3 regions of the Bacillus sp. DTU_2020_1000418_1_SI_GHA_SEK_038 genome follow, and region 2 is predicted to be linked to each of the others. Evidence: riboswitches for the same ligand, from Rfam matches in the RefSeq annotation. Region 2 holds a riboswitch; each other region holds the start of a gene.
What was found. A riboswitch is a leader RNA that binds a small molecule or an ion and turns the genes downstream of it on or off. The one in region 2 is predicted to bind glycine.
Positions count from the first base shown of each region.

Region 1: linked by a shared signal. The riboswitch ahead of RRV45_RS21415 (phosphoglycerate dehydrogenase) and the one ahead of gcvT (glycine cleavage system aminomethyltransferase GcvT) in region 2 are both predicted to bind glycine.
Region 3: linked by a shared signal. The riboswitch ahead of lpdA (dihydrolipoyl dehydrogenase) and the one ahead of gcvT (glycine cleavage system aminomethyltransferase GcvT) in region 2 are both predicted to bind glycine.

Region 1 is NZ_CP135435.1:4,331,778-4,344,955, reverse strand. Features, by position in the region: gene RRV45_RS21450 (alpha/beta hydrolase) at 1-499, shown strand, start outside; gene RRV45_RS21445 (DODA-type extradiol aromatic ring-opening family dioxygenase) at 529-1,308, shown strand; gene RRV45_RS21440 (DoxX family protein) at 1,372-1,803, shown strand; gene RRV45_RS21435 (2-hydroxymuconate tautomerase) at 1,868-2,053, shown strand; gene RRV45_RS21430 (2-keto-4-pentenoate hydratase) at 2,075-2,854, shown strand; gene RRV45_RS21425 (coenzyme F420-0:L-glutamate ligase) at 2,952-4,145, opposite strand; gene RRV45_RS21420 (LysR family transcriptional regulator) at 4,264-5,160, shown strand; ZMP/ZTP riboswitch at 5,217-5,296, shown strand; glycine riboswitch at 5,465-5,545, shown strand; gene RRV45_RS21415 (phosphoglycerate dehydrogenase) at 5,665-6,873, shown strand; gene RRV45_RS21410 (zinc ribbon domain-containing protein YjdM) at 7,176-7,514, shown strand; gene gltS (sodium/glutamate symporter) at 7,729-8,928, opposite strand; gene hutG (formimidoylglutamase) at 8,948-9,901, opposite strand; gene RRV45_RS21395 (LysR family transcriptional regulator) at 10,034-10,915, shown strand; gene RRV45_RS21390 (SET domain-containing protein) at 10,997-11,596, shown strand; gene RRV45_RS21385 (transporter substrate-binding protein) at 11,658-13,178, opposite strand, start outside.
Region 2 is NZ_CP135435.1:3,000,695-3,013,872, forward strand. Features, by position in the region: gene RRV45_RS14910 (glycine betaine ABC transporter substrate-binding protein) at 1-411, shown strand, start outside; gene pdxT (pyridoxal 5'-phosphate synthase glutaminase subunit PdxT) at 518-1,114, opposite strand; gene pdxS (pyridoxal 5'-phosphate synthase lyase subunit PdxS) at 1,116-2,003, opposite strand; gene RRV45_RS14925 (MocR-like pyridoxine biosynthesis transcription factor PdxR) at 2,263-3,663, shown strand; partial or broken gene RRV45_RS14930 (DNA-binding response regulator) at 3,730-3,807, opposite strand; gene RRV45_RS14935 (ketopantoate reductase family protein) at 3,848-4,771, opposite strand; gene RRV45_RS14940 (lipoate--protein ligase family protein) at 4,889-5,725, opposite strand; gene RRV45_RS14945 (rhodanese-like domain-containing protein) at 5,897-6,277, shown strand; gene gcvPB (aminomethyl-transferring glycine dehydrogenase subunit GcvPB) at 6,347-7,807, opposite strand; gene gcvPA (aminomethyl-transferring glycine dehydrogenase subunit GcvPA) at 7,800-9,146, opposite strand; gene gcvT (glycine cleavage system aminomethyltransferase GcvT) at 9,166-10,269, opposite strand; glycine riboswitch at 10,489-10,581, opposite strand; gene RRV45_RS14965 (DEAD/DEAH box helicase) at 10,886-12,574, shown strand; gene RRV45_RS14970 (YqhG family protein) at 12,552-13,178, shown strand, end outside.
Region 3 is NZ_CP135435.1:732,442-739,421, forward strand. Features, by position in the region: gene RRV45_RS03705 (PP2C family protein-serine/threonine phosphatase) at 1-408, opposite strand, end outside; gene RRV45_RS03710 (aspartate kinase) at 661-2,022, shown strand; gene RRV45_RS03715 (QueT transporter family protein) at 2,078-2,563, opposite strand; PreQ1 riboswitch class I at 2,572-2,616, opposite strand; glycine riboswitch at 2,814-2,915, shown strand; gene lpdA (dihydrolipoyl dehydrogenase) at 3,105-4,505, shown strand; gene purU (formyltetrahydrofolate deformylase) at 4,527-5,396, shown strand; gene RRV45_RS03730 (FbpB family small basic protein) at 5,472-5,630, shown strand; gene RRV45_RS03735 (TerC family protein) at 5,927-6,709, shown strand.

The DNA.
Region 1 (13,178 bases), 1.3 Mb from region 2:
TATTTTTAGTCTTCGGGGTCATTTGGAGCATCCGCCCGGATTTGCTTTCTTTACGATTCAAGGCTATGGAAGACCGCATAGAGAGGTATTTGATCAAGCGATTAGTAAAGTGACAAGTTTTATTGATTATGCAGCCGATCAGTATCCTTTAGACTCAAGCCAGCTTTACTTAATGGGCTTTAGCCAGGGAGCAATTCTTTCGATGACACTCGGTTTGACATTAGGGGAGAGAATCAAGGGGATTATTGCCTTAAGCGGATACATTCCCGGATTCGTCAAAGAGGATTATAACGTAAAACCAGTGCATCATATGTCCCTATTTATTTCTCATGGGGAAATGGATCAAATACTGCCATATGAGTGGGGAGTCGCAAATAAAGAGTATTTTCAAGCATTAGGTGCAAGTGTCACGTTTAAAACGTATCAAGAAGGACATACCGTATCTTTGCAAAACTTTCAGGATTACATGAAGTGGCTGCAGGATTCATTAAAGAAATGACAGATTACACACAATGGAGATGATTTTTTATGCTTCCGTCATATTTTATTGCTCATGGAGCGCCATTAATAGCCATTGAGACAAATGAATATACGCAGTTTTTAAATGATTTAGGCAGCACATGGCCAAGGCCAAAGGCGATTATTTTATTTTCAGCTCATTGGGAGTCAAGTGCTCAACAAGTGAGCAATGTCGATCAATATAGTACAATCTATGATTTTGGCGGATTTTCTGAAGAATTGTTTCGCATTCAATATCCGGCAAAGGGAGATCAGGAGATTGCGAAGGAAATTCAAGAGTTATTTGAGAAACAGGGGATCTCTTATGAAGTTGATGCCAATCGCGGTTTAGATCATGGAGCATGGGTAGTTCTGAGATTACTGTACCCAAATGCCGACATTCCTGTCATCTCGATGTCAGTTAATCCGTCGCTTTCACCAGAGGAACAGTATAAGATTGGGAAATCCTTAGTGGAGTTAAGGAAGAAGGATGTTTTAATCATCGGCAGTGGGGGAACGGTTCATAATCTAAGAGCGCTGAATTGGGCAGATAATGGAGAAGTGGATGATTGGGCATTAAATTTTGAAGAGTGGCTGGCAAGTCATTTAAAAAATTGGGACCTAGCATCACTTTACAAGTATCAGTCATTAGCACCTGCCGCTAGTTTAGCAGTTCCGCCTTATGGCAATGAGCATTTTGTGCCGATCTTCTACGCAATGGGTGCGGCAGATGATCAGCAAACAGCAAAACTATTACATCGCAGCTACCGATATGGAAATCTTAGTCATAGTGTTTGGCAATTTGGCTGAGACATATTTACGAAAAAAGTCAGAATGAAGCGATAGATAAATTGAAAAAATGGAGGAAATAAAATGACAAATAAAATTGAAGCAAGTACGTTGATGTTACGAGTAATCTTAGGGATTAGTTTCTTTATACACGGGTTAGTCAAATTCCAGGGAGGCATTGAAAATATTGTTGGATGGTTTGATAGTATTGGCTTACCAGGGGCGCTCGCTTATGCAGTAGCATTCATAGAGTTGGTCGGCGGAATCGCATTAGTCATCGGGTTAGGCACTAAAATCGTGTCCATTTTATTATCACTATTAATGGTTGGTGCGATCTTCAAAGTGAAGCTAGCTGTTGGTTTTTTAGGCAATGGCCAAATGGCAGGTTATGAATTAGATTTAGCTTTCTTAGCGATGGCTGTATTCCTTGCAATCAACGGCAGTAAAATGTTTGCACTTGATCAATTAATGTTTAATAGGTCAAAAAATAATAGTCAAAATAGCAAAGCCGCTTAATAATGGATGGGCATTACTTCAAATGGAGGTAATGCCGTCTTTTTTAATAGAAGGAGGAAGCAAGATGCCGATTATTCAAATTACCCTGCTCGAGGGAAGAGAACCAGAAGCAGTTGAACAATGCATTCGCGATGTCGCCCGTACGGTTCATGAATCACTTGGTGCCCCTTTATCGACCATTCGTGTTTACGTAAACGAAGTTCCTAAAAATTATTATGCAGTCGGAGACCAATTAAAAAGCGAGATGTAGAATTGGGATAGGAGGATTCTTTTGATAAATTACAAACAGCTTGCTGAAATGCTAGTAAAAGCAGAAGAAAACAATTATGCAGTTCCCTGTATTACTTCTCAAATTCCTGAGTTTAATTTATCTATGGGCTATCTTGTTCAAGACGAGCTAATCCAAATAAAGAAGAATCAGGGAAGTAATTTTTTTGCTTATAAAATGGGCATAACCAGTGAAGCAAAGATGAAGCAAATGAATATAGACCAGCCGATCTATGGGGCTGTGTTTGACTATATGAGAGTACATGAAAAAGGGGAAATCTTCATAGAGGAATTTATTCATCCGAAAGTGGAGGCGGAAATTGCCTTTATACTTGCTGAGGATATTGAAGGACCGGCAGTTACAGGCGAGGAAGTGATGGCAAAAACGAAGGGAATTCTGCCTGCTTTTGAGATCATAGATAGCCGGTATGAAAATTTTAAGTTTAAGCTGCCAGATGTAGTTGCAGATAATACATCAGCCTCTAGGGTTGTTATTGGAAATGACTTTTTCGATCCTAAACAATTCGATCTTGAAAAGATTGGGGTAACACTATCTATAAATGGGGAAATAAAAGCTAGCGGGACAAGTGCGGATGTGTTAGGCAATCCGGCCAACTCTGTTGCGATGTTAGCCAATATGCTATTTTGCCAAGGAAAGGGCAAAATCCCGAAAGGCTCTATCATCTTCACTGGAGGAATCACAGAGGCGATCTTGTTAACGAAAGGCGATCATTTGACTTCAAAATTTGAGGGAATGGGTGAAATATCACTTTATATTCGTTAATCATGATACAGGGAGAGCTTAAAAAAATTGATGCATTAATAATGAAAAAAACTAGATGCTGTAAACTGCTTGGCATCTAGTTTAAATTTAATTAGTCTTATTTTGTATAGTTATCAAAATACCCTTGGATAAAGACAATCGGTGTTCCCTTATCCCCGCTGCCTGAAGTTAGATCAGATAGTGAGCCAATCAGGTCAGACAATTTTCTTGGGGTCGTTCCTTGAGATTCCATTGATCCTACAAGGTCAGATTCTTTGTTATTAATGAATTCGGAGATTGCCTTTTTAAGCTCTTCCCCTTTTAAATCAGCAAAGTTGTTATCAGCAAGATACTTTAGCTTTACTTCATTAGGAGTTCCATCAAGACCGGATGTGTATGCAGGTGAAACAACTGGATCCGCAAGCTCCCAAATCTTACCAACAGGATCTTTGAAAGCACCATCTCCGTATACCATCACTTCAACAACTTTTCCTGTCTTGTCTTTGAGCATTTGCTGGATTTTATCAACGACTGGCTGGCAATTACGTGGGAAAAGCTTCACGCTGTCTTCTGTTGCCTTATTGGATCCAAGAAGACCATACTCTTCATTGAATCCAGCTCCATTAATAGATTCCGCCAAAATATTATCAAGGCTGTAGATTTTTTCTCCGCCATTCGCTTTTAAGATTCTCTTCGTTCTAAATCTTGTATGGATATCACAAGTCAGAACATTTTTTGTGTATTCTAAAATCGTTTTCGGGTTATTAGAGAAGATGACTTCACATTCAACTCCGTATTCTTCCACTAACGATTTATAGTAATCAATATAATCAACACCAGTAAAAGTATGCTTATTATAGCCAAAAAGGTCACGGAATTGGTTCTCGGTTAAAACATCTGTCCATGGATTAACGCCCTTTTCATCAAGTAAATCAATATCAACTAAGTGATTGCCTACTTCATCAGACGGATAGCTAAGCATTAATACAACTTTCTTTGCCGCCCCTTTTGCAATCCCGCGAAGACATATAGCAAAGCGATTACGGCTTAAAATCGGGAAGATGACTCCAACAGTTTCGTTACCAAATTTTGAACTTACATCCTGTGCAATATGATCGATTGTCGCATAATTCCCTTGAGCGCGGGCAACGATCGACTCTGTAATCGTCACGATATCTTTATCTTGAATGTTAAAGCCTTCAACCTCCGCAGCCTTTAGCACACTATCAACAACAATTTCTTCAATATTGTCTCCTTGATTAATGATCGGGCAACGAAGGCCTCTAACAACAGTTCCAACTACTCTTTCCAATATAATCGCTCCTTATAACTGTTAGGCTTAATTTCCATATTATCCTCTTGTACTATACACCTCTTTAGTGATATAAGTAAAATTAATATATCTAATAGTGGATATAAGGGGTGGTTATATGGTAAGTAAATTAGATTTCTATAAGGTTTTTTGTACAGTTGGAAAGTGCAAAAGTTTTTCTAAGGCGGCGAGAGAGCTTTTCATGACACAGCCTGCAGTTAGTCAATCCATCATGCAATTAGAAAAAGAATTGGATACACGCCTTTTCAATCGAACTCCTAAAGGGGTAACTTTCACTGTTGAGGGCAAAATTTTATTTGAATATATTCATTCAGCCATTAATTTAATAGATGTGGGAGAGGAAAAAATACTTGAATTTAAGAATTTAACTACGGGAGAATTAAAGATTGGTGTTGGGGACACGATCTCCAGATATTTTTTACTTCCGTACTTAGAGGCTTTTCACAGTAATTATCCCAATATTAAATTTAAGATTGTGAATGGTACGACATTAGAAATTTGCTCTTTGCTAAAATCGGGAGAGGTCGATGTAGCTGTTTGTAATTTTCCGATTGATGATCCTGCGCTAGAGTTAAGGCCATGCCTTGAAGTCCACGATATCTTTGTTTGCGGAGAAAAATATAAGGGTCTATTATCTGAAGCTGTCAGTATTCAGAAACTAGTCAAGTTGCCTTTAATTTTTCTAGATAAATCAAATTCCAGAAACTATGTTGAGGATTATTTGCTTTCCAAAGGGATACAAATATCGCCTGAATTCGAATTAGGTTCACATGAACTACTTTTGGAATTTGCAAAAATAAATTTAGGGATTGCCTGTGTGACGAAAGAATTTTCTCTGGAATATTTAAATAAAGGGCTATTGTTTGAGGTTCAGCTTACTGAGGAAATACCAAAACGGGATATAGGTGTCTGCTTTCTAAAAAGTGTTCCACTATCGCCAGCCTCCACTAAATTTGTGGGGATTTTGGAAAAAAATCAGAGCAAAGGGCGTTAGCGTGAAATTAATGGTTGAAGGATTCTGTAAAATCTGATATCCTGTAATCAATTTCAAAGGCTATGTGTAACTGGCGAAAACGGATAACCGTGGGGGAGCACATAGTATCGATTAGCCGTTCGCCTGGGCAGAGGTAAGGGAAACTAATCCCTTACCTCTTTGTGTATATTCAGGGGGGATGGCTCAGGAAAAAATAGTTGATAATGTCTTTAATTTCGATTATTGTAGATGTACGGATTTTTCGAAAAATTATTAATAATTAAATATGAAGAAGGCTATGATTGTTATGGGTTGCACTATAACAGGAGCAGCTTCTGGAGAGACTGCAGGTTGACTGCAGCGCCGAAGGGTTCAAAATCTCAGGCAAAAGGACAGAAGAATAACAAATGAATCGTGCTATTTGTTATTTTTGACGTCGGATGAGATTGGAGAACACCAGTCTCTTTTTTTTTCCCCATTTTGTTAATAGATTAAAAGTATATTAAAAAAAGAGGAGATATGAAGATGAGCACAACGATGTTAAACAAAGTGAAAACGATCAAGACGTTGAATAATATTGCAGAAAGCGGATTAAAGGTATTTAAAAATGATCATGATCATTACACAATCGATAATGACAGTGTAAATCCAGATGGAATTGTCGTTCGCAGCTTTAACATGCATGAAGTGGAGTTGGGTAATCAATTAAAGGCTATTGCAAGAGCAGGAGCGGGCGTGAATAACATTCCTGTTGATAAGTGCACGGAGCAAGGGATTGTTGTATTTAATACACCAGGTGCTAATGCCAACGCGGTGAAAGAATTGGTACTGACCTCATTAATGGCTGCATCTCGTAATCTTTTTGCCGGTGTGAGCTGGGTTAAGACGTTAGCAGGAGAAGGTGAACAAATTCCAAAGCTTGTGGAAGCGGGCAAGAAGCAATTTGTTGGGAAGGAAATTAAGGGGAAAACTCTAGGCGTCATTGGGTTGGGAGCGATCGGCGCCCTTGTGGCGAATGATGCGATTGAGTTAGACATGGATGTCATTGGGTTTGACCCATTTATCTCTGTTGATATTGCCTGGAAGTTATCCCGCAAAGTCCAGCGGGCGATGACTATTGAACAACTTTTTGCAGAATCTGATTATATTACCGTCCATGTTCCATTAACGGAAGATACAAGAGAAATGTTCAACGAAGCGACCTTTAGCTTAATGAAGGACGATGTTTATATTTTGAACTTTTCTCGAGGTGAATTAGTGAATGAAAAGGATATGGCAGCTGCCCTTGAAAGCGGAAAAGTAGGAAAGTACATGACAGATTTCCCAAATGAAAATGTAATGAAAATGAAAAACGTGATTCCTACCCCTCACCTTGGTGCTTCAACAGTAGAGTCAGAGGAGAATTGTGCGATTATGGCAGCGCGCCAGCTAAAGGAGTTCCTAGAGACAGGGAATGTTAAAAACTCTGTGAATTTCCCAAATGCTACCCTTCCTTATACCGGAAAACAGCGTGTAACGGCATTCCACAAAAACATTCCAAACATGGTCGGAAAGATTACATCTGCTATATCAAACTATCACTTAAACATCGCTGACATGGTCAATAGAAGCCGTGGCGATTTTGCTTATACGATTATTGATATTGATAATAAAGTAGATAATGAAGTTATTATGAGTCTGGAAGATATCATTAACCAAATCGATGGAATTGTGACCGTTCGAATGATTCCATAAGCTAATAGACTAGCCCTCTTAATGCGGGGGTTGGTCTTTTTTTGCCAGAAAGGGTTCATGAATCTCGTTTATGCTGGTTAAGTTGGAAATCAGCAGCCATGAATGGTTCATGAGGCTTGTTTTAGTAGTTTAAGATGGAAAACAGTAGTCATGAAAAGGTTCATGGTATTTAAGGCCGGTGATAATAACATACTAAGAACAGCATTTATGAAGTTTAGTGGAAACTTTACTAATTATCCAATATACTTGTAGGCGATGAAACCAAAGAGTATTTAGAATAATAATGAAGGGGGAAATGGCTAGTGTCGAATTTGCCAAATTGTCCAAAATGTAATTCAGAATATACATACGAAGATGGAAGTCTGTTTATTTGTCCGGAATGTGCTTATGAATGGAACCTAGAATCTGAGGCCCAAAATGAAGACGTCAAGGTTTATAAAGATGCGAATGGAAACATCTTAAACGATGGGGATACAGTTACAGTCATTAAAGACCTTAAAGTGAAAGGAAGTTCATCCGTCATCAAAGTTGGAACAAAGGTTAAAGGGATCCGTCTCGTGGATGGCGATCATGATATTGATTGCAAAATTGATGGCTTTGGTGCTATGAAATTAAAGTCCGAATTTGTTAAAAAAGTATAAAAATATTTTAATCTAGGCTGAGTAATAAAGGGCGGGGAAAATACACTCCTGCCCTCTTACTAAATAAAAATCTATTCTATCTTAACCTTAATTTTATCTACTGCATTGTATCCATAGCCTTTTCTAGGACTAAACCCTAAAAAACGCCCCAGAATTCTGGGACGTTTTTTTAGTATCCATATTTCAGGAAAGTGATAGCGTAACAATAGTCTGTTTATTTAAATAAATTAATACTTGTTATAATAATCGGCATGGCGAATACATCAATCAGGAATGCACCTACGATCGGAACGATGAGGAATGCTTTCCTGGAAGGACCGAATTGTGCCGTAATCGCTGACATATTGGCCATCGCATTTGGAGTGGCGCCTAGTCCGTGACCAGTGAAGCCTCCAACCATAACGGCCGCATCATAGTTTTTGCCTAACAATTTAAATAAAACGAAAATGCTGAAAAGCACGATAAAGATGACTTGTACAAAGACGATGATGAGCATTGGCAATGCTAAATCCGCCACTTCCCATAGCTTAATGCTCATGAGCGCCATGGAAAGGAAAATCCCTAACGTCACATCCCCAATTAAATTGATGCTCTTCATGTCAATCGCATCTTTTTTAATGCTATCAATGATGTTTCTGACGATAACGGCTAAGAACATTGCACCTACATAGCTTGGCAGCACAAAGCCCGTTGCCTTTGAAAAAAGCTCGCCTAAGTAAGAGCCTGCAGCCATACACAATGTAATAATCAGAATTTGGGTCATGAATTTTTGTGAATTCATGCTATCTGTATCTCCCATTTCTTTTGCAGCTGCCACTTCATCCATTTCATCCGACTCAGTAGGCTTTAATTTATACTTAGTCACTAAATATTTAACAGTAGGACCGCCGACTAATCCTCCGGCAATAAGACCGAATGTTGCTGCAGCAAGCCCGATTGATAGAGCTGAGTTGACTCCTAGTTCTTCCAGGGTTCCGCCAAATGCTGTTGCTGCCCCATGGCCGCCTTCCATGGAAACAGCCCCAACCATAATGCCAAGCAGCGGTTCTAAACCAAGTACATTAGCAAGAGAAATCCCAATAAAATTCTGAGCCAAGGCTAGAAAGCCGCAGGCAATCCAGTAAATTACAAGGAGTTTCCCCCCAAGCTTTACTAGTTTGAAGCTTGCGCCTAAACCAACCGTTGTGAAAAATGTTAGCATGAAAAGGCTTTGCAGTGAGGTATCTAAGGTAATCGTAAGAATTCCTGTTTGTTTTAAAACGGTTACAAGAATTGCAAATAATAATCCGCCAACAACTGGTGCTGGAATACAGAATCGTTTTAAAAATGGAAGTTTATTAAGCAGCATTCCGCCTATCATTAACAAAGCTACGGCAAGAAAGACAGTTGTGATTTGATTGAGTTCCAAATTCATATGTTACCCCCTAAGATGCCTATTTTATATTAAAGTTCATGATGGCTTCATTGACTAACTGGGCAGCTAGTGCAACGGTTTTATTGTTTTCATCAACGGCTGGATTTACTTCGGAAATATCGAATGAAAGGATTTTATCATTTGAAATGATATGGCGAATCAATGAACGGACAATCTTTGGCTCAAGACCAAAAGGCGAAGGTGCACTAACTCCAGGAGCATAGGATGAATCAATCACATCGGTACATAAAGTAAGAATGACATGATCATGTTCTTTAATAAAACTCTCAATTTTCTGTTTAACAGGATCCATATTAGAAAGAGATAAATCCTCTTCTAGCAAATACCGAACGTTATACTTGTCCGCCGTATCAAAAAGGGACAAAGTGTTTCCATATTTTTGTATCCCTAAGCATAGATAACTGCTTTGAGCATCGTTATCTAAAATTTGCTTAAACATCGTACCAGATGATGTTTGCTCATCATACGGCCTCATATCAAAGTGGGCGTCTATATTAATGATGCCAAGCTTTGCGTTTTTGCCGATAAATTGTCTAGCTCCGAGATAATGGCCATAAAAGGTTTCATGACCGCCGCCGAGAATGATGGGGCTTACATTTTTGTTTAATAGGCTTGTAATGGCATGGCCTAATTCAGCTTGAGCCTCTTCCATTTGGTCGCCTATGCAAGAAACGTTACCAGCATCCAGCAGCCCTGTCTCTTTAGATAGATGCCACGGCAGCTTACCAAGAGCTTCCCTTATTTTATCAGGAGCTTCTGCTGCACCTAAACGTCCTTTATTGCGTTTTACCCCAGCCTCACACTTAAATCCAATAATGCCAAAAGTTTTTTGGTTTACAGAAGATGAAGGGATTCCAGACAAATTAACTACTTGATGATATCGAAAGCTTAAGGAGTCTGTGTGGCTATCAATTCTTCCAAACCAATGCTCTTTGGACGGTTCTGTGTACATAGGTTCTCCTCCTTTTTAAAAAAATTCTGAGTTATACGTGTAATCCTATTATAAAGGTGCTAATATATAAAAAACCAATACTGAAATATTATAATTGCATAGCTTTAAGCTATAAATCAAATAGGAGGTTTTATGGATATTCGTCAGCTTCGTTACTTTGTTACCGTCGTTCAGGAAAAAAACTATTCTAAAGCTGCCAGCATTCTTCATATTTCCCAGCCTTCTTTAAGTAACGCCATTAGAAAGCTGGAAACGGCAGTTGGTTTTCAGCTGCTCGAAAGAAATACTCGCCGGTTGGCATTAACGGATTCAGGAAGAATTTTTTATAAGAGGTCTTTGCAGCTAATTAGAAACTTTGACAATATGCTTAAAGATCTTGATGCAATCAAACAACATGGTACCGGAAAAATAACTATTGGCATGATTGAATCCACTAAATTCTGGCTTCCTAAAGCAGTGAATAAGTTTAAAAAGAGTTTTTCAAATATACAGTTTCAATTAATCGAGATACTTGGAAAAGAAACAGTTTATAAATCCCTTATGCAATATGATGTCCATTTCACCATTACAAATCAGCCAATTGATAAAAAAGAGATTCATCTCATCCCCCTTTATGATGAAAATTTAATTCTCCTAACTCATAAGGACGATATTCTTAATCAAAAGGAGCGAATTACCCTTCATGATCTAAAAGGAAGGGATTTTATTATTAGTAAGGTTGGATTACGAACTAGAGAGGATATTCTAAAAGCATTTGAAGAGGAAAAGATCATTCCCCAGATCATGTATGAGATTGAAAGGTTTGAAACCGCCTACAGTTTTGTTGAACAAGGCCTCGGCGTCACGATTCTGCCTGAAAGCTATATTAAATATACGCCAAACCCCAATATTACGATGCATATGATTGAATCTGAGCATTTAAAGCGTACAGTCTATCTGGCTTATTTAAAAGACCGTTATCTTTCTCCAGCTGTTTGTGATTTATTAGAAGAAATTAAAGGTTTTTTTAAATAACAATCATTTTAAAAATCAACAAGCAGACGTCTTTTGCATAGATTATGGATAAAACCAACTATACAAAGGGGATTGCTCGACATGATTCATCCGCATACGGAACTGCGCTTTATTAATGAGCAGATAGGTTTTGGTGTATTTGCAACTGAATTTATTCCAAAAGGGACAATAACGTGGGCATTGGATGGGCTTGATCAAATATTAGAGCCAGACTATGTTAAAAATCTAGATAAATACAGGAGGGACCTCCTAAAGAAATACTCCTACCGCAATCAAGAAGGAAAATATGTTCTTTGCTGGGATCTCGGCAGGTATGTGAATCATAGTTTCCATGCAAACTGTATGGGAACAGCTTATGAATTTGAAGTAGCTGTTCGGGACATTTATCCAGGAGAGCAATTAACGGATGATTATGGATCTTTGAATGTAGATGAACCCTTTGAATGTATCCCGGAAGATGGAACAGAGAGAAAGAAAGTGTACCCAGATGATCTTCTATATTACTCAGAGGAATGGGATCAGAAGGTAATTAATGCTCTTGAACACTTCTATGAAGTTAAACAACCGCTGATCCACCTTATTCCATGCGAATTCATGGAAAAAGTAAAAATCACAGCCACCGAGCAGATTCTCTTTGACTCAATCAAATGCATCTATTATGACCGAAATAAACATAGGTAATGGTTTATAAAAATATGAAGCATACACCTTCTACATCAAGGATGTATGCTTCTCTGGGCATCTATTTAACTCTTTTAATTTCAATTTGGAATTCTTTAAGTCTCTGGTAAAGGGTTGTACGGGAGATGCTAAGGTGTTTGGCTGTTCTAGTTATATTTCCCTTGTGTTTCATTAATGTTTGAATGTAAAATTGGCGTTCATGTTCATAGTTTTTTTCCTTAATATCTGAAATGCTCTTAATATTATAGGGGGAATAAGTATCTTCCTGCTTCAATGCTTGGATATTTTCAGCTATTTCTTGAGGAAGATGCTCTTGTTCAATAATTGATGAGTTCCCTGCTAAGTAATAGGCTCTTTCTATAACGTTGCAAAGCTCTCGGATATTTCCAGGCCAATTGTATTTTTTCATTAGTATCAGGGCTTCATTTGATAGTTCCTTCTTTTGACTAGTAAGAGCATTGAGTTCTTCTAAATAATGATAACTGAAATGGACGATATCCTCAGGTCGTTTGCGAAGAGGTATTAGTTCGATAGTGAAAACATTTAGACGGTAGTATAGGTCACTCCGAAATGAACCATTGAAGGCAATTTCCTGGAAAAGATCCTTATTCGTTGCTGCAATGATTCGTACATCTAATGGAATAGGCTTGTGACCGCCAACGCGAACAACTTCCTTTTCCTGCAAAACCCTTAATAAGGTTGTTTGCAGTTCAAGAGGCATTTCACCAATTTCATCAAGAAAAAGAGTTCCCCCATTAGCAACCTCAAATTTACCCGGGCTGCCGCCCTTTTTGGCACCAGTAAAAGCCCCTTCCACATATCCAAAAAGTTCCGAATTGATTAGGTCTTTTGAAATTGCACCGCAATTTATCGCTACAAATGGCTTATTCCTCCGTGCACTTTCATTATGGATAGCACGGGCAAACATCTCTTTGCCAGTCCCGCTTTCCCCTAGTAAAAGAGTATTAGCTTGTATTTTCGAAGCAGAGCGTGCCAATTCAATTGTTTTTAAAAATAAATCACTGGAGCCGACTAGATCATAAGTGGTTAAGTTCTTTCTTTCATTCAAGGAAAACCGATACGGATGGCGAGGAAGGGATTTAAAATGAATAAAAATCAACGAATTTTTCTTTTGTACTTTAATCTCGTAGCTTTCTTCGCTATCCTTACGCCTTAAAATACGCTCCTCACCTTTTTCTCTATCCGCCCTATTCAAAGAAATCTCCTGTAAAACAGTTTGTACTAGGCTTTGTTTATTTCTCCATAATTCTACTGCCTTTTTGTTTTGAAAATGAATATGCCCTTCTTTTATGATAAACAAACCTCCCGGTTGCTGGTCTGTAATTTCACCAAGGGCGTTATTTAGAATATACTGTTTCTCTTGACTTTCAACTAGCTTAAAACTTAGATGGATGATACCCCTAATGCTCTCCAGCAGCTGTTCGGTTGACTCAGATGATGTCTTTGGCATATAAACGCCCAATACACCCTTAAGTTCATCAAATGATCCAATGATAGGGAACCCTGCAACAACATATGTATTGTTTGATTTCCTATCCCATTCATTTGTAACTTCATATGT
Region 2 (13,178 bases):
ACAGATGGCGAAGATCCCGAAAAAGCTGCCAAAGCTTGGGTTGAGGCAAATGCTGACAAAGTAGCCGATTGGACTGAAGGTGTAGAAAAAGTAGATGGTGATAAAATTACCCTTGGCTATGTTGCATGGGACAGTGAAATCGCTAGTACTAACGTAATTGCAACTGTGTTAACAGACCTTGGTTATGATGTTACACTTCGCCAGATTGAAGCTGGACCTCTATGGGCCGGTGTTGCTGACGGAAGCTTAGACGCAAGTGTTGCTGCTTGGCTGCCTGTCACACATGCTGATTACAATGAAAAATTTGATGGCAAATTCGAAGACTTAGGTTCGAATATGGAAGGGACAAAAATTGGGTTAGTCGTTCCCACCTATATGGAAATCGATTCTATTGAAGATTTGAAAAAATAACCATATTAAAAGACAATGCCAACACGGCATTGTCTTTTTTTTCCATTATTAACACATCACGTTTCCGCTCTGTAGGCGGTTTTTCTATAGATGGGTCGTAAAACATTTATCCTACTTGCACTTCTTTTTGCATCTGACTCTCTACCATTTTAACGAATAGTTGAAGAAAACGAGTATCAGAAGTTAACTCTGGATGGAAAGCACAAGCAAGAACATTCCCTTCTCTTGCCGCAACAATTTTCTCATCATGTTTTGCTAAAACCTCTACATTTTCGCCCGCAATTTCAATATAAGGTGCACGAATAAAAACAGCCTTATAAGGATCGTCAATACCAGCTATATTAAGATCTGCTTCAAAGCTGGCAATTTGTCGGCCAAACGCATTTCTCTTTACAGTAATATCCATAATCTTCAGGTGGGATTTTTCTGAATCAACAAGTTCCTTAGCAACTAATACCATACCAGCGCAAGTTCCAAAAATGGGTTTTCCAGCCGTGTAGAATTCTATTAATGGATCGAAAAAATTGTAGCGGTCGATAAGATTTCGCATCGCTGTACTCTCACCGCCAGGGAGAATTAGTCCATTAATTTGTTCAAGCTGCTCTGGTTTCTTTACAACAACAGCCTTTAATCCCAAGGTTTCAATTTGTTTTACATGCTCGGCAACGGCACCCTGCAGCCCTAAAACCCCGATTGTTGTCATATTACCATCCACGCTCCTGCATTCTGTCTTCAAGAGACAGCTTGGAAATATCAATTCCTTTCATTGCAGCTCCTAGCTCTTTTGAAAGCTTCCCAATTAAATCGTAATCAGTGTAATAAGTTGTCGCTTGAACAATTGCACTTGCAAATTTCTCAGGATTTTCGGATTTAAAGATACCTGAACCAACAAACACTCCATCCGCACCAAGCTCCATCATTAATGCAGCATCAGCAGGAGTAGCGATACCACCAGCAGCAAAGTTAACAACTGGCAGCTTTCCTAGTTCTTTAATTTGCTTTAAAATTTCAAAAGGCGCACCTAGAACCTTTGCTTCTGTCATTAATTCATCATTGCTCATCACAGAAATTTTGCGAACCTGCGCATTTACTTTACGCATATGTCGAACCGCTTCCACAATATTACCTGTACCAGGCTCACCTTTAGTACGCAGCATTGCTGCGCCCTCGCCAATACGGCGTGCAGCTTCTCCAAGATCACGGCAGCCACAAACAAACGGTACAGTGAAATCACTCTTCAATAAATGGAACTCTTCGTCTGCAGGCGTTAATACTTCACTTTCGTCAATGTAGTCAACACCCATAGCCTCTAATACTCTTGCCTCCACAATATGACCAATACGAGCTTTAGCCATTACTGGGATTGATACTGCATTCATTACTTCTTCAACAATACGAGGGTCAGCCATTCTTGCAACCCCGCCGGCAGCGCGAATATCAGAAGGCACTCTTTCTAATGCCATTACAGCAACAGCACCTGCCGCTTCTGCTACTCTTGCTTGCTCTGCATTCACAACGTCCATAATAACGCCGCCTTTTTGCATTTGAGCCATGCCTCTTTTTACAGTTTCAGTTCCTAATAATTTTTCCATATTTCACACTCCATCTCATTTAACTATTGTATTTTACGAATCTATTGATTAGTATAAAAATTTATTGACCTTCTGGAAAGTGTCAGTTATATATGTTTTAATAGGGTCAGTTATAATTAGAAATGTTATTTGTCTCATTCCGTTTCATAAACTATTGAATTTTTTGAATCTATTGATTAGTATAAAGAGCAATTGACCGTATTGAAAGTGTCAGTTTTACAAAATATAACCAGTCCAGTATTAAGGAGGTTTTATAAAAATGGAAATGTTATCATGTCACTTAAATAGATCTAGTGAAATACCATTGTATGACCAATTATACCTATATATTAAAAAGGAAATAATAGAAGGACGCATACAATACGGAACAAAACTGCCATCAAAGCGGAAATTAGCTGATTTTTTAAAAATTAGTCAAAATACTGTGGAAACAGCCTATCAGCAATTGACCGCAGAAGGATATGTCGAGGCTTACCCGCGTAAAGGATATTTTGTCATGACACATGAAGACTTAGAATATATGCAAACAAACCATTCCTTACAGGAAAATACAAAAATAAGTCAGGAATATATAAAATACAATTTCCATCCAAGCATGATTGACACTGAAAATTTCCCATTTTCCGTATGGAGAAAATACGCAAAAAATACAATCACAAAAGAAAATCATTCTTTGCTGCTGCTTGGCGAGTTACAAGGGGAGATGGAATTGCGGCAAGAAATCGCTCACTATTTGTATCAAGCCAGAGGGGTACAATGTTCACCAGAACAAATAATTGTTGGGGCAGGTATCGAAATTTTATTGCAGCAGCTCTTTCTTCTATTTGATAAAAAAATGGTTTATGGTGTGGAGGATCCAGGTTACCATTTGATATTGCAAATTCTTAAGGGCTTTCCAAATGAAGTGCATACTCTTGAAATAGATGAGGAAGGAGTAAAAGTAGAACCTATTAATGATAAAAACATCAATATCGTTTATGTAGCTCCTTCCCACCACTTTCCATATGGAACTGTATTATCGGTAAACCGCCGAACTAAGCTGTTAAAGTGGGCTGCAGCTGAGAAAGATCGTTATATTATCGAAGATGACTATGATAGTGAATTTCGCTATAGCGGAAAATCAATTCCCTCCTTGCAAAGCATGGACATTCATGAAAAAGTGATTTATTTAGGTGCATTTTCAAAATCATTAATGCCATCAATCAGAATTAGTTATATGGTGCTGCCAAAACCTCTTTTACAGCAATATAAAGAGGAATTGCCGTTCTACCATTCATGTTCCGTCTCAAGAATTGACCAGCATATTCTAGCTCAGTTCTTGAAGGAGGGGGATTTTGAAAGACATTTAAATAGAATGAGAAAGATTTATCGTCGTAAACTCGAAAAAGTTGTTGAATTATTAAAACCATATCAAGATAAGCTCGCCATCATTGGTGAACACTCTGGCCTTCATATCGTTCTCGTTGTTAATAATGGCATGAGTGAGGGGGAACTTGTTCAAAAAGCAGCTGAGAATGCCATGAAGGTTTATCCATTATCCCATTACTCACTAGAAAAAAAACATGAGATTCCCGCGCAAATTGTTCTTGGTTTTGCTGGAATTCGTGAAAATGAATTAGAAGATGCTATCCAACTCCTATTAAGATGTTGGAAGTTTTAATTTATAAACTAAAAAAATAGCAGCAAGAACCATAGCTTTGGTCTTTGCTGCTATTTTTAGTTTGTTTTAAATCCAGCCCTTTTCCTCTGCGATGCTAATCGCCTCAATCCTATTTTTCACCTGAAGCTTACTAATGATTTCTGACCGAGTGTATCATACAAATCACGAGCAATTAAACGTAAGCTTAATATTCATTTTCAATTGCTTTGATACGGTTATAGAACTTTTCGTTTACCGGAGTCGAAATCCCATGCTTTCTCCCTAATGCTAAAACAGTTCCTGAGAAAAGTTCAACTTCACTGAAGCGCTTAGCCTCTAAATCCTGTGCCATCGATGGCTTTCCCTCTGGGCTTAATTTACTTAAGACGTCTAACCAATACTCGATATCCGCTTCAGTTAAATGGATTCCCTCCTTTTCAGATAGAACCATTACCTCTCTCATCGCAGCAATCATCGTCTCTCTTGCTTCTCCTAGTCTTTGAATTTCGCCATAATTGCCTTCATAGACCGCAACGGTTTGATTAACACCGACATTTAACATAAATTTACTCCACAAATGTTTATACATTTCAGGAATAATTTGATAAGGAAATTCCTTTCTATCAAAGAAGTCCGCAACCGCTCTGACCTTTTCAGTTGATTCTTCGTCTGAATATTGTTCACCAAAGCAAAGCATCCCCATATGATCATAAGTCAATTGGTTCCCTGCCTTAACGGCATCCATTCCCTGTGCCACACAGTATAGAACCTTATCGATTCCGTATGCATCACCAATAATCCCCTCGCTTGTTATGCCATTTAATGCAGATAGGATAATCGTATGTTCCCCTACATGATTTTTGCAGGCTTGGATTGCATCAGATAGTCCCTCATTTTTTACCGTAAAAATTAGCAGATCAGCTGGGTCTACCTGCTCTTCAGGTGTTACATATTGAAAATCGCAACGTTCATTATTGCAGTAAACCTGTTCCCTCTGATATTTATCTACTCGTCCTTTGTCAGCAATAATTCTTAGATTCTCTTTTGGCATTTTGTTAGACAGATAGTGACCAAACATGATCCCCAATGCCCCTAAGCCTATGATGGATACGGTTTTAATCTCTTTCACACCTATAATCTCCTTTATCTTTTTTCTTTACTGAATATTTTAACATAGGATGAGGAGCAAAATGGTGAATTAAACCTTTTTGAAGATAAACAAAAAGCGGTGCCATCTGGCCCGCCTTTATCGTTTGAAATTCCATTCATCTTGTTCATAGCGCTCTTTTGCAATTTTATTCACATATGCTAATTCATCCATGTTGAGCTCATATGGCTCCAATTCAATATCAAGCCCTTCAGCAAACCCTACCCGAAATGCTTCTTTTGCCTGCTCAAGCGTAATTCTTTCTTTACTAATTTCATTAATTGCGACGGCCTTATTTTTGAAAGCCTTTTGCATCCGTTCCTTCACCCGGTCACTTGGGTATTTAAACAGGCTAAAGAGCTTGTCTTCTTCAATATCGAGTAAAATTGAGCCATGCTGAAGAATAACGCCCTTCTGTCTAGTTTGTGCGCTTCCAGCTACCTTTCTTCCCTCTACAACAAGCTCATACCAGCTAGGAGCATCAAAACAAACGGCAGAACGAGGATTTTTCAAAGATTCCTTTTCCTCTTCCGTTCTCGGAACTGCAAAATATGCATCCATTCCTAGATGGAGAAATCCTTTAAGAATGCCTTCAGAAATAACTCTATAAGCTTCAGTAACTGTTTTCGGCATTTCCGGATGCTCTTCCGATACAATTACGCTATATGTAAGCTCATGCTCATGCAGGACGCCTCTTCCTCCAGTTGGCCGGCGGACGAATCCTAAGCCATGATGCTTAACAGCTTCCATATCAATTTCTCTATCAACCTTTTGAAAATAACCAATTGAAAGAGTTGCAGGATTCCATCCATAGAAGCGAATTGTCGGAGGAATTTTTCCTTCACTATGCCAATCAAGCAATGCTTCATCCAGTGCCATATTGAAAGATGGGGTACCAGCACCTGAATCAATAAAACGCCAAGTTTCTTTTGCCATTGCATTAACCTCTTTTTCTCATTTATGTATGCGATTTTAGTCTATCAAAAAAAAGCTAAAAATCAAAGCAGCATGATTTTTGCATGGAATTTGTCTGATTTCCTTTACTCGTCTTATAGAACACTTATATAATAGAGAAGGCAAGCTTTAGTGCGAAAGGAGAAAGACATTTTGGAAACACTATATTTCCTTCTAATCATGGCAGGCGGATTTCTTACGTATTCCCTAATAACATGGTTATACCAGAAGAGAATTGTCAAGACATTGACAGAAGAACAATTTCGCGAGGGCTACAGAAAAGCCCAGCTAATTGATGTCCGTGAACCAAATGAGTTTGAGAATGGACATATTCTAGGAGCTCGAAATATTCCGCTATCACAGATGAAAATGCGCTTGAAGGAGCTTAGACCTGACAAGCCTGTCTACTTATATTGCCAAAGCGGCATGAGAAGCGGCAGAGCTGCCCAGTTTCTTCATCGTAAAGGCTATAAAGACCTATCACATCTTCAAGGCGGATTTAAAAAATGGTCTGGTAAAATTAAGACAAAATAATACGAAAAGCTGTAGTCAGTGCCAAAAGACCTCTGCACATTTTCTATGCAGAGGTCTTTTATATATATATTATTGTTTTTGATAGCGAAGCACTGGCTTACGAGCAGCCATTGTTTCATCAAGACGGCCAATGACCGTGCTATGAGGTGCTTCTTGAACGATTTCTGGATTCTCCTCTGCTTCTTTTGCAATTTGAATCATTGCATCACAGAAGGCATCGAGAGTTTCTTTAGATTCAGTTTCAGTCGGCTCTATCATGATACATTCTTCCACATTTAATGGGAAGTAAATAGTAGGAGGATGGTAGCCGAAATCTAACAGACGCTTCGCAATGTCAAGTGTACGAACGCCAAGTTTCTTTTGACGCTTTCCGCTTAATACGAACTCATGTTTGCAATGTCTATCAAATGGAAGGTCATAAGAGCCTTGAAGTCTTCTCATCATATAGTTTGCATTTAATACTGCATATTCAGTTACTGCCTTTAAGCCATCTGGACCCATTGAACGGATATACGTGTAGGCACGGACATTAATTCCGAAGTTTCCGTAATAAGGCTTCACACGTCCAATAGACTGAGGACGGTCATAATCTAATACAAATTGATCGCCTTGTTTAACTAAAACTGGCTTTGGAAGATAAGGAATTAAGTCTGCTTTAACGCCTACAGGGCCTGAACCAGGACCGCCACCGCCGTGTGGACCAGTGAATGTCTTATGCAGGTTAAGGTGAACTAAGTCAAATCCCATATCTCCTGGGCGTGCTTTAGACATAACAGCGTTTAGGTTAGCTCCGTCATAGTAAAGCTTTCCGCCTGCACCGTGAACAATTTCTGCCATTTCAAGAATATTTTCTTCAAACAGCCCTAATGTATTTGGATTAGTAAGCATAAGTGCAGCAGTATCTTCGCCTACTACTCGTCTTAAATCCTCCAAGTCTACTAGTCCATCTTCATTCGATTTAACAGTAATTGTTTCAAAGCCGGCAACCGCAGCGGAAGCAGGGTTTGTACCATGTGCTGAGTCAGGAACAATTACTTTCGTACGTTTAAAATCACCATTTGCTTCATGGAACGCACGGACCATCATTAAAGCTGTCCATTCTCCATGAGCGCCAGCTGCTGGCTGAAGTGTAACTTGATCCATACCCGTAATTTCAATTAAATGCTCTTGAAGATCATACATTAACTCTAAAGCACCTTGAACAGAACTTTCATCCTGAAGCGGATGCAAATGAGCAAATCCAGCATAACGTGCCACATTTTCATTGATTTTCGGATTGTATTTCATTGTACAAGAACCAAGCGGGTAAAAACCAGAGTCAACCCCGTGGTTACGATTAGAAAGTGCAGTATAGTGACGCATAATATCTAATTCAGATACTTCTGGCAGCTCTGGTTCTTCTTCTCTTAGAAAGCCCGCTGGAACCAGTTCATTAATATCAGTTTCCGGAACATCCATTTCCGGGAGACTATAACCGATGCGGCCAGGTGTGCTTAATTCGAAAATGAGTGCTTGATCATCCTTATGCATGGTACTCCCCCATTTCTTTAACAAAAGTATCAATTTCTTCTTTCGTTCTTAATTCAGTAACAGCAACTAACATATGGTTCTTTAAGTCAGAGTAATCACGGCCTAAATCATATCCGCCAATAATACTTTTTTCTAGAAGTTTTTGATTTACTTCTTTTACAGGTGTATTTAATTTAATGATAAATTCATTAAAGGACGGGCCTTCAAATACTACTTCAAAGCCATTTTCTTTAAATGCTTTTTTAGCATAATTGGCTTTCTGAATATTAGCTATAGCCATTTCCTTAACGCCTTGCTTTCCTAATGCCGTCATTGCTACTGATGCAGCAAGAGCATTTAACGCTTGGTTTGAACAAATATTAGAAGTCGCTTTTTCACGGCGGATATGTTGTTCACGCGCTTGAAGCGTTAGTACAAAACCGCGGCGCCCTTGTTCATCTACTGTTTGTCCAACAAGACGTCCAGGAACTTTTCTCATTAATTTATTCGTAACAGCGAAGTAACCGCAGTGAGGACCGCCAAATGCTGTCGGAATTCCGAAAACTTGCGCATCTCCAGCAACAATATCAGCACCGAATTTTCCTGGAGGTGTTAGTGCTCCAAGTGCTAGCGGGTTGCTTGATACGACAAATAATGATTTTTGTGCGTGAATAATTTCTTCAAGCTCTTTCATTGGCTCAATTCTTCCAAAGAAGTTTGGATATTGAACGATTACCCCAGCAATATCATCATTGATCATTTCTTTCAATGCATCGACATCAGTTACACCATCTTTATGTGGGACCTCAACAACTTCAATGTTTTGGCCTTTTGCATACATTTTTACAACTTCTTTTGATTCTGGATGTACTGCGCTCGAAATTAATAATTTATTACGGCGAGTTTGAGCAGCACTTAGCGTTCCAGCTTCAGCAAGAGCAGTTCCTCCATCATACATAGAAGAGTTTGCCACATCCATACCTGTTAATTCGCAAATCATTGTTTGGAATTCAAAGATTGCCTGAAGCTCTCCTTGAGAGATTTCTGGCTGGTATGGTGTATAAGCTGTATAGAATTCAGAACGTGAAAGTACATGATCAACAATTACAGGCATGTAATGATCATAAACACCTGCTCCAATAAAAGCGGTATTGCTCTTAAGATCAGCATTCTTTTGTGCCATTAACGAAAGCTCTTTCATTAATGCTGTTTCAGTTGCTGCAGGTTTAATGTTATATTCACCTTTAAATCTTACTCGTTCAGGAATATCACTGAATAATTCATCGATTGAGTTCACACCGATTGTAGCAAGCATTTCTTTTTTATCTGACTCTGTCATCGGTAAATAGCGATGTTTCATTATTATGTCTCCTCTCCTGTTATTTCCCTTTTTTATAGAAAGGCGTCGCTGCCACAACTGCTTTTAGGCGCTTCCCGCGAATCTCTACTTCAACTTCTGTTCCAATTGCCGTATTTTCGGTATTTAATAAGGCCAAGCCGATATTTTTCTTTAAAGTTGGAGATTGTGTACCTGTTGTTACTTCTCCAATTTGCTCTTCACCTTTGAATACCGGATAGCCATGACGCGGAATTCCACGATCAATCATTTCAATTCCAGCTAATTTTCTTGTTAAACCCTCTTCTTTTTGTTTTAAAAGAACTTCTTTACCAATAAAATCAGCTTCTTTATTCACTTTTACGGCAAAACCGATTCCCGCTTCAAGTGGAGAAATTTCCGGAGAAATTTCTTGGCCGTATAGTACAAGGTTGGCTTCAAAGCGCAATGTATCACGGGCACCTAATCCGCAAGGGATTACCCCTTCTTCTTTTCCGGCTTCTAAAATATCCTTCCAAATAGCTACAACATCATTGGCATCGCAATAAATTTCGAAGCCGTCTTCTCCTGTATAACCCGTTCTGGAAACAAGAGCTTTTTTGCCATTTATATCGACTTGATCTTGAAATTTAAAAAAACCGATATCTGATAAATTTGTTTCAGCAGTCAGCTTTTGAAGAACAGACTCCGCTAACGGACCTTGAATAGCAACCTGAGCCGTCTTGTCGGAAAGGTTCTCGATTGTCACATCTCCTTCAAGATGGTCTGTGAGCCATTGATAGTCTTTTTCAATATTAGAAGCATTTACAACTAGCAAATAATGATCATCTGCAAATTTATAGACAAGTAAATCATCAACAGTCCCGCCATTTTCGTAACACATGGCTGTGTACTGGGCACCAAAAGTTTTTAGTTTTGAGATGTCATTTGTCATCATTTTTTGAAGATAGTTTAGGCTGTCTGGGCCTTTTACTTCTATTTCACCCATATGGGATACGTCAAACAACCCAGCTTTTGTACGAACTGCCTCATGCTCCTCTTTAATGCTAGAGAACTGAACAGGCAGATCCCAGCCGCCAAAGTCAATTGTCTTCGCACCATAGTCTTTGTAAACATCGAATAATGGTGTACGTTTTAACTGTGACATTCACTTGTCCCCCTTTTTATCCTTTTTAAAAGTTTAGAAATTCGCCAATTTAATGCGGTAAGCGCCTAGACACAGAAGCTAGACATATTACAGACACTAAAAAAGGGCAGAAATCCCCCTTAAAATAGAGAAGATCCCTGTCCTTGCACCTGAAAGTTTACCGATAACCGGCTTTCCCCTTTGGTGGCTTCCCTAATTAAGAAGCACTCTCCAGAGCTACGTCAAACAAGGGTTCTTTTGCCTGAGAGATTCACAACTGAAATTGCTTGCTCCTTCGGCGCTACAAAATGTAGTCTCTCCCCTTATCATCATCCGTATTTATAAAATTTTCCAAATTGGTCATACTAAACGCAAATACGTTCCTTAAAAACATACTTTTTAGCCTTGAATCCAATTTGAAACCTTTTTCCTTTAATAAAATCACTCGTTAAACTAAGTGGTTGTGGCAAATTTCAAAACTTTCAAAGCTATTATTATCCTACCATTAGAAACCTATTTGAGCAATGGTTAATATTTTTCTCATATAAAAGAAATGCGGAAAGCGCCTCGATGGTCCAAATGTCCACTATAACTGAGGCAGGCGCTAAAGCTAGACAGCTTTCAAAGGAGAAGTTTTATGACAGTAAATATTGAATTTGATTCTTCATGGCAGGAGGACTTTTTAACAAGAATCGTGCAGGACGGACCATGGGGGAACTGGGAACTTTATAAACTAGCGATAGAGGTTGAAAATCATACAACGATCCCTGAATTTGAGGGTCTGCAGGCCCCTAAGCATCTTTCAGGTCTTACTCCATTGCCTCACCAGCTGGAGGTGGCAAAGCAAGTAGTAGAAAATATGAATGGAAAAGCCATTCTTGCAGATGAAGTGGGTTTAGGAAAAACAATAGAAGCAGGATTAATATTAAAAGAATACATGATACGCGGCTTAGTCAAAAAAGTATTAATTCTTGTACCGGCCTCTCTTGTAACTCAATGGGCCATTGAACTAAACACCAAGTTTTTCATTCCAGCTGTTACCCAGAGGAAAAGCTATGTTTGGGAGCAGTGTGATGTGGTTGTATCATCTATTGATACGGCTAAACGGAATCCTCATAGAGATATTATTAATAAGCAAGATTATGACTTAATCATTATAGATGAAGCACATAAGCTCAAAAATAATAAAACCAAGAACTATGAGTTTGTACAAAATTTAAAAAAGAAGTTTTGCTTGCTTTTAACAGCTACACCTATTCAGAATCGCATCAGTGAAATTTTTAATCTTGTTTCGCTATTAAAGCCCGGCCATTTAGGAAATGAATCTGCTTTTTATCGAAAATACAGTAAGGATGCTCGTGACCTAGATGATGACAAGCATTTAAAGGAATTAGTGAATAAAGTAATGATTCGCAATCGGCGTGCTGATACAGGCATCGAGTGGACAAAACGAGTTGTTGAAACGATTCCTATTGAATTTTCAAAAGAAGAAAGAGATCTTTATGAAGCAGTCACTAACTTGCGGCGAGATGGCAATTGGATCAGCTCTAGCCAATTTTCCGTGATGACCCTTCAGCGCGAGGCGTGCAGCAGCCGTGAAGCTGTTTATTATACATTAAAAAACATGCTAGAAAGACAAGAAGAACCAACTATCGCCTATCAAAAGCAAATTCAATATTTAGTTGAAAAGGTTGAAGCCGTACAAAAAAACTCTAAAGCGGAGAAAGCACTTGAATTAATTCAGCAAATTAACGATAAAGTTATTATTTTCACAGAATATCGGGCAACACAAATGTATCTTCAATGGTTTCTCAAGCAATATGGCATCACTTCAGTACCCTTTCGAGGAGGGTTTAAAAGAGGCAAGAAAGACTGGATGCGTGAACTTTTTCAAAAAAACGCTCAGGTGCTGATTGCAACAGAAGCAGGCGGTGAAGGGATTAATCTTCAGTTTTGTAATCACATCATTAATTTTGACTTGCCATGGAACCCAATGAGGCTCGAACAAAGAATTGGGCGTATTCACCGTCTTGGACAGGAAAAGGATGTCATGATCTATAATTTTGCTACAAAGGATACTGTTGAAGAACATGTATTAAAGCTGTTGTACGAGAAAATTAATCTTTTCGAAAAGGTGATTGGCGATTTAGATGATATTCTTTCTAAGCTGGATTTCGGAAATGTTGAGGATCACCTAATTGATATATTCGGTAAATCTGCCTCAGAGGGTGAAATGAGAATAAAAATGGAGAACCTAACATCGATGATTCAATTTGCTGAAGAAATGCGGGAGGGTGAACAAAATGCAGCAACAAGAAATTCATAAATTTCTTGAAAGATACTTCCATGCAAACGGCTGTGAAATTACAGAAAATGGGCAAGGCTACATGACTGTCCAACTAACGATTGATCTTGATAAAGAACTTATGAATAGACCATTCTACTGGCATTACTTGGAGAAAACCGGAGGAATGCCTAATCCGATGAGGCTTACTTTAATAACTAACCCGCAGCAAGCTCCGGAACATATTAAAGGAGAAAGCATTCACTTTGGCTCGCCGCGCCTGCACCAAATTTTTCAAACAACCAAAAGCTTAGCGGGTTATATTCGATTATATGAAAACCATCATCAGACACCTGGGCAACAAATCCCTTTGAGGCCATGGCTTGCAATGAATGTCCGCATTTCCTATGAATGTGATCGAAAAAGGGACGTATTTAAATCAATTGGACTTCAATTAATAAATGGACAAATGGTTGAAAATTTTCATGATAGGTTGCTTCAATTGCAGCTAACACCGAAAATTCCAGACTATTCATTTACACTTTCCCCACTAATTATGCCAAGAAGCGGAATCTCAAGAGTGGAAAATTTCTTAAAATATCAAATTGAACAAGAGGATCACTCTTGGGCTATAAAAGCTAGAGAG
Region 3 (6,980 bases), 2.2 Mb from region 2:
AACATGCCAGTCCTTCTCGTATTTCAGCCTTAGTGCCACTCGAATTCTTGCTAGAAGCTCTGTTTTATTAATCGGTTTCGTCACATAGTCAATGCCTCCAGCATCAAGTGCCTCAACAACTTTATTGGAATCTTCAAGAGCCGTTACAAATATAACAGGAATATCCTTTAAATGTGGGTATTGCTGAAGTTTTTTACATGCTTCAATTCCGTCCATTTCAGGCATCATAATATCCATCAGTATAATGTCTGCCTGTTTTCCAATTTCTACTGGCTGATCCTTTAGGAGATAAGTGAATAATTCCTGTGCTGAAGTTAAAGATAAGTAATCATCATAGCCTGCACGTTTTAAAATGTTTTCAATAACAAACAAGTTCGCCTGGTTGTCGTCCACAATAAGAATCCCCATATAGTCTGCTCCCTTATTTCTTACATATTTACTTTTATTATATTTTAAAAATGGGTAAAGTTGTTAGAGATAAACACTATAAATGGAAAAAGCATCGGAAGTGTCTAGAATGGAAAAAATAAATAATAGGCTATTAGACCTATTTTGTCCATTACTAGTATACAAATGTCCTTATAGAAAGGAAAAACTCTTGATTATTTTCTGAATAGGAGTAAAATTAGGGATATATTTTTTCAGTAAGGGGTTGTAAAAATGAAAGTCGTAAAGTTTGGCGGATCTTCTTTAGCATCCGGAAAACAACTAGAAAAGGTCTTCCAGATTGTTGTTTCTGATCCCGCAAGGAAGGTAGTTGTCGTATCTGCACCAGGAAAGAGATTTTCAGAGGATGAAAAGGTAACAGATCTCTTAATTGAATGTGCAGAGCTCAGTTTGCAAAATAAAGATCCAAAGAAAAAACTCGATGCTGTTATTGAAAGATATGCTCTAATTGCAGAAGAATTAGAATTATCCGAGGAAATTATTCATACCATTCAACAGGATTTGCTTGAACGATTAAATTCAGACAAAAGCAACCCTGAAAGATTCATGGATTTACTGAAGGCGAGCGGAGAGGACAACAATGCTAAGCTGGTTGCAGCTTATTTCCGTAAACAGGGTGTGGAGGCTACTTATGTAAGCCCTAAGGAAGCAGGGCTTTTAGTAAGTGCAGAACCAGGTCATGCACAAGTTCTGCCAGAGGCCTATGATCGTTTGTTTGAGCTGCGTGAGCGCCCAGGCCTCGTTATTTTTCCAGGGTTTTTTGGTTATAGCAAGGAAGGCGAGATTTTTACTTTTTCAAGGAGTGGATCAGATATCACGGGCTCCATCCTCGCTAACGGAATCAAAGCAGACTTGTACGAAAACTTTACGGATGTGGATGCTGTTTATTCAGTCAATCCTTTTATCGTGGATAGACCAAAGGAAATTAAGGAATTAACCTATCGAGAAATGCGGGAGCTTTCCTATGCCGGATTCAGTGTTTTACATGATGAGGCACTTGTTCCGGCATTCCGGGCTGGGATACCGGTACATATAAAGAATACGAATAACCCATCGGCACCAGGCACTCGAATTGTTTATGAGCGGGACAACACAAATGGCCCGGTTATTGGGATTGCAAGTGACGAAGGCTTCTGCAGCATCTATGTAAGTAAGTATCTAATGAACAGAGAAATTGGATTTGGCCGAAAGCTGTTGGAGATATTAGAAAGCTATGGTCTTTCCTATGAGCATACACCGTCAGGAATTGATGATATTTCTATTATTTTAAGAGAAAATCAATTCACCCCTGGCATGGAAGAAGCGATCATTGATCGAATTAGGACAGAGTTAGAAGCTGATGAAGTCGTGATTGAGCACAGTCTTGCGCTTATCATGGTTGTAGGAGAGGGAATGCGACACAATATTGGTACTACAGCAAGAGCATCCAAAGCTTTGGCAAAAGCGGGGGTTAATATCGAAATGATTAACCAAGGCTCTTCTGAGGTGAGCATGATGTTTGGCGTGAAGGAAGTCGATGAGAAGCGAGCGGTTCGGGCGATTTATGACGAGTTTTTTGCTCCTGTTACGGTTTAAGGCTTTAAGGGCTTAAAAAAAGAGTTGGCGCACAAGTTTTCGCCAACTCTCATTTTTATATTGATTTTTCGAAATTTACGCGTTTATTTAATGCATACATAAGAGGCATTCCAACTGCCATCACGATGAATTCACCAATAGCGGTTGTGAGCCATGTAAACATAAATGGCAAGCCAAAGGCAAGATGGAGCTCAAGGGCAATTAGGAACATAGTGAAGGTGAACACGAGCGTGTTTACAATCATGCGTGCCCATATGTTTTTAATAAATCGGCAGCAAGCAATTGTGATTAATAATGAAATCAGTGTTTGCCCGACTCCGAAAATGAGATCGTACGCGACCATTGGTGAAAATAATAAATTCGTTAAAAATACACCTAATACCATTCCGAAAATATATTTCTTGTTAAAAACGACTAGGTGATTAAACATTTCGGATACACGAAACTGGATATTAGTGAATCCAAAAGGCTGGATAAGCATAGAAACAGCAATATATAAAGCTGCTAAAATGCCATTTCCGACAAGCGTTTTTACATTCATATTCAATTCTCTCCTTAGTTTTTTATCGTGGGATGGTTACGAACCACGCGGGCGCTACCCAAAGATAATATTCTAATAGGCAAATCATATGCTGTCAAACCGCAATTATTGTAAATTTTTTTTGTGTTTTTCAAACCGGAATGAACACTTTGTGAACCTTTTCCCAAAAAACATTAAGATACTGTTAAAATGCTTGACATTACAGTGCTAAAGTATTATTCTAAATTTATAGAAAATTCCATATAGGCGGATGACGGTTGTGGGAGAGAGCATTACGACAAGCCACCGAAGGAGCAAGTTCCAAAAAGACCCTTGGAACCAATCTCTCAGGTAGAGGAACCACAACGGGACGCATCTCTGGAGAGCTCGTAAAAATGAGTACGACACCCAAGGGGACCCCATTATTGATTTGGGCATAAACTCTCAGGTAAAAGGACAGAGAAGGGTAAACAATCTTACCCTTTTTCTGTCCTTTTTTGCGTGGATAAATTTGGGGATTGATTGTTAAAATGTTCACAATATATCCAAAGGAGAGAATGATTTGACCAAAGAATATGATGTAGTCATTATTGGCGGAGGTACAGGCGGATACGTTGCGGCCATTCGTGCTTCACAATTAGGTTTAACAGCTGCGGTTGTTGAAAAAGGGAAGCTTGGAGGGACGTGCCTACATGCTGGCTGTATTCCTAGTAAAGCATTACTTCGAAGTGCGGAGGTTTATGCAACGACAAAAAATGCAGCAGCATTTGGTGTTATAGCTCCCGAAGTGGGACTTGATTTTTCCAAGGTACAGGCAAGGAAAGCAGAAATTACGGATCGCCTGTTTAAAGGTGTACAGCACCTAATGAAAAAAGGGAAAATTGATGTTTATGAAGGAAAAGGCAGAATCTTAGAGTCTAGAAATATATTAGTAGATTTGAATAATGGGGAAGAGGAAGTAACTCTTGTTCCTAAAAATATAGTCATTGCGACTGGATCACGGCCACGGACACTTCCAGGTCTAGAAGCCGATGGGAAGTATGTCATGACATCGGATGAAGCATTGCAAATGGAAGAACTGCCAAAGTCGATTATTATTGTTGGCGGCGGTGTCATTGGAATTGAATGGGCTTCGATGCTCGTTGATTTCGGATTAGAAGTAACAGTGATTGAATATGCTGATCGAATTATTCCGACAGAGGATGCAGATATTTCTAAGGAAGTACAGCGCTTAATGAAGAAAAAAGGCGTTAAGATTGTAACAGGTGCAAAGGTACTGCCTCAATCTCTTGAAAAAGGTGATGGGGTGACAATTAAGGCAGAGCATCGTGGAGAAGAGAAAACGTTTTCTGCAGACAAACTTCTCGTTTCTGTAGGCCGTCTTCCTAATATCGAGTCGATAAGTCTTGAAAATACGACCATTAATGTTGAGCGCGGGTTTATCGTTACAAATGAATACTACCAAACAAATGAGTCAAATATTTACGCAATTGGGGACGTAATTGGGGGCTTGCAGCTTGCACATGTAGCGTCACATGAAGGAATCATTGCGATTGAACATATTGCAGGTAAAAACCCAGCACCACTTGATCCGACATTGGTATCAAAATGTATATACAGCAGCCCTGAGGTTGCGAGTGTAGGGCTTACAGAGGAAGAGGCAAAGCTTCAAGGTTACGAGGTACAAACAGGGAAATTCTCATTCCGTGCAATCGGAAAAGCCCTTGTTTTCGGTGAATCAGATGGATTTGTGAAGCTTGTTGTGGAACAAGGTTCGAATAAGCTGCTAGGTGCCCATATGGTCGGCCCACACGTAACAGATATGATTACGGAGGCAGGACTAGCCCGTGTTCTAGAAGCGACATCGATGGATATCGCTAGAACGATTCATCCCCATCCAACATTAGCAGAAGCAATCGGTGAAGCTGCATTAGCCGTAGATGGAAGAGCCATTCACGCATAATTTTGGAATTGAGGTGTATCAATGACAACAAGAGAAAAAGGAAATAGAGGCGTTTTACTAATTTCTTGTCCGGAAAAGCCGGGGATTATTTCAATCGTTTCCAACTTTTTATTGGAGCATCAAGCGAATATTGTTCACTTTGATCAGCATACAACCGACCCGCTGGCTGGCAGATTCTTTATGCGAATTGAGTTTGATTTACAAAACTCTGACACTTCTATTGAAGGGCTTAAGCAGGATCTTCTTGAAATAGCACAAAATCACTCAATGGAATGGCAGCTTAGCAGCTCAAAGAAAAGAAAGAGAATGGCCATTTTTGTATCAAAAATGGATCATTGCCTCCTCGAGCTAATTTGGCGCTGGAAGTCTAAGGAATTGCCGGTGGATATACCTTTAGTGATTAGCAATCATGCTCACTTAGCTGATGAGGTCGAAAGTTATGGGCTTCCTTTTTATCACATTCCGTTAACTCATGAAACGAAGGAAGAAGCTGAACAGAAGGCGTTGGAACTATTGGATGGGAAAGTAGACTTTATTGTGCTAGCACGATATATGCAAATACTTTCTCCGAATTTTATAGCGAAATATCCGAACCAGATTATTAACATCCATCATTCATTCCTTCCAGCCTTTGTTGGCGCGAACCCGTATGTACGCGCTTTTAACAGGGGAGTGAAATTGATCGGCGCAACCGCCCACTATGTCACAAATGATTTAGATGAAGGGCCAATTATTCAGCAGGATGTTCTGAGAGTAAACCACCGCTACTCGGCAGAGGATTTAAAAATAGCTGGACGGCATGTGGAAAGAACCGTTCTCGCTGAGGCAGTTTCTTGGCATGTAGAGGACCGCGTCCTGGTTCATGGGAATAAAACGATCGTGTTTGAGTAAGAGCTTTTGGGGTTATGTATATAAATGGGAATACATTCTATTAACCATACAACATGAATAAAGGGAGATATTACAATGAGCAGAAAAAGAGTAACATTATCAAATTTAATCAGAAAAAACAGAGAAGAGCTTCTTAGAGACAGAGATCAGCTTGAAGAAATCGAAAAGCGTATTGACGAAAAGCATATCATCACGAAAAAGAAAACTAGCCGTTATGGATTACAATATAATTAGGTTGTAAAATCATTGACAGTGACATTTATTTCAATTATGATTAAAGTATCAATTAAATAGTTTCTCCTAAAGGGGAGTAGCTTTAACGGCAAAGTCGTCACTTCGGAGATCTAATCTCCCGGCATTGTCGGCAACTTATTATCGTTGTTAGCAAGACCTTTACCTATTCGGGGTAAAGGTCTTTATTTGTTTATTAAACCTTTACCGCTTGCTGGTAAAGGTTTTTTGTTTGCAAAAAAGGCATTACCAGCAGATTAAGATGCAGATAACATTAATCAAAAAATGGAGGAATAACAATGGAATTATCGATTTTATTAGAATATGGCTGGGTATTGCTGCTATTGATTGGGATAGAAGGACTTTTGGCAGCTGACAATGCATTAGTGCTAGCTATTATGGTTAGACATCTTCCTGAACAGGAAAGAAGAAAGGCATTATTTTATGGGCTGGCAGGGGCCTTTGTATTCCGATTTGGTTCTCTATTTGCCATTTCATTTCTTGTTGATATCTGGCAGGTTCAAGCAGTTGGTGCACTTTATTTATTATTTATTGCTTTAAATCATATATTTAGAAAGCTTATCGTAAAAAAGGGAAAAGAAAAAGCAACTCCCCAAGACGAAAAGAAAAAGGCTGGCTTCTGGATGACTGTTTTTAAAGTGGAACTAGCGGATATCGCCTTTGCGATTGACTCAATTTTAGCAGCGGTAGCTCTTGCGGTAGCACTTCCGAATACAAGCCTGCCGAACATTGGAGGCCTTGACGGAGGAAAATTTATTGTCATTTTTGCCGGAGGATTTATCGGTTTAATTATCATGCGATTTGCAGCAAATGTATTTGTTAAGCTGCTGCAAACAAAGCCTGGTTTGGAAATTGCAGCTTTTCTTATTGTAGGATGGGTCGGAGTGAAACTATCCGTTTATACCCTGTCCCACCCAGCATTAGCGGTACTGCCGGCAGAATTTGCACACTCCATAGAATGGAAAATTATTTTCTATGCCGTTCTCATTTTGATCGCTGTAGGTGGATGGTTTTTTTCCAAGGAGAAAAAGGAAATGATGACAGAGGAGAAAGCGAGTTAAGGATCAGAACTAGAAGGTTAACCAAATTGGTTAACCTCTTTTTAATGAAATGACTTAGTTAAAATTCGCCGGGCACCATTCCTTGGTGAATTTCATCAGGTTCGCAAATAAATGAGGTGGTTTCGCAAACAAACTGAGTCGTTTCGCAAACAAATCCTGTAATTTTGTAAATACCATGGGAAAAATGCCTGCCCCCGGCATACGGGAGCGCAGGCACACTTTAATTTTGATATTTTTTCCTTTTTAATTATTGATTTTTAGGACTTTATCA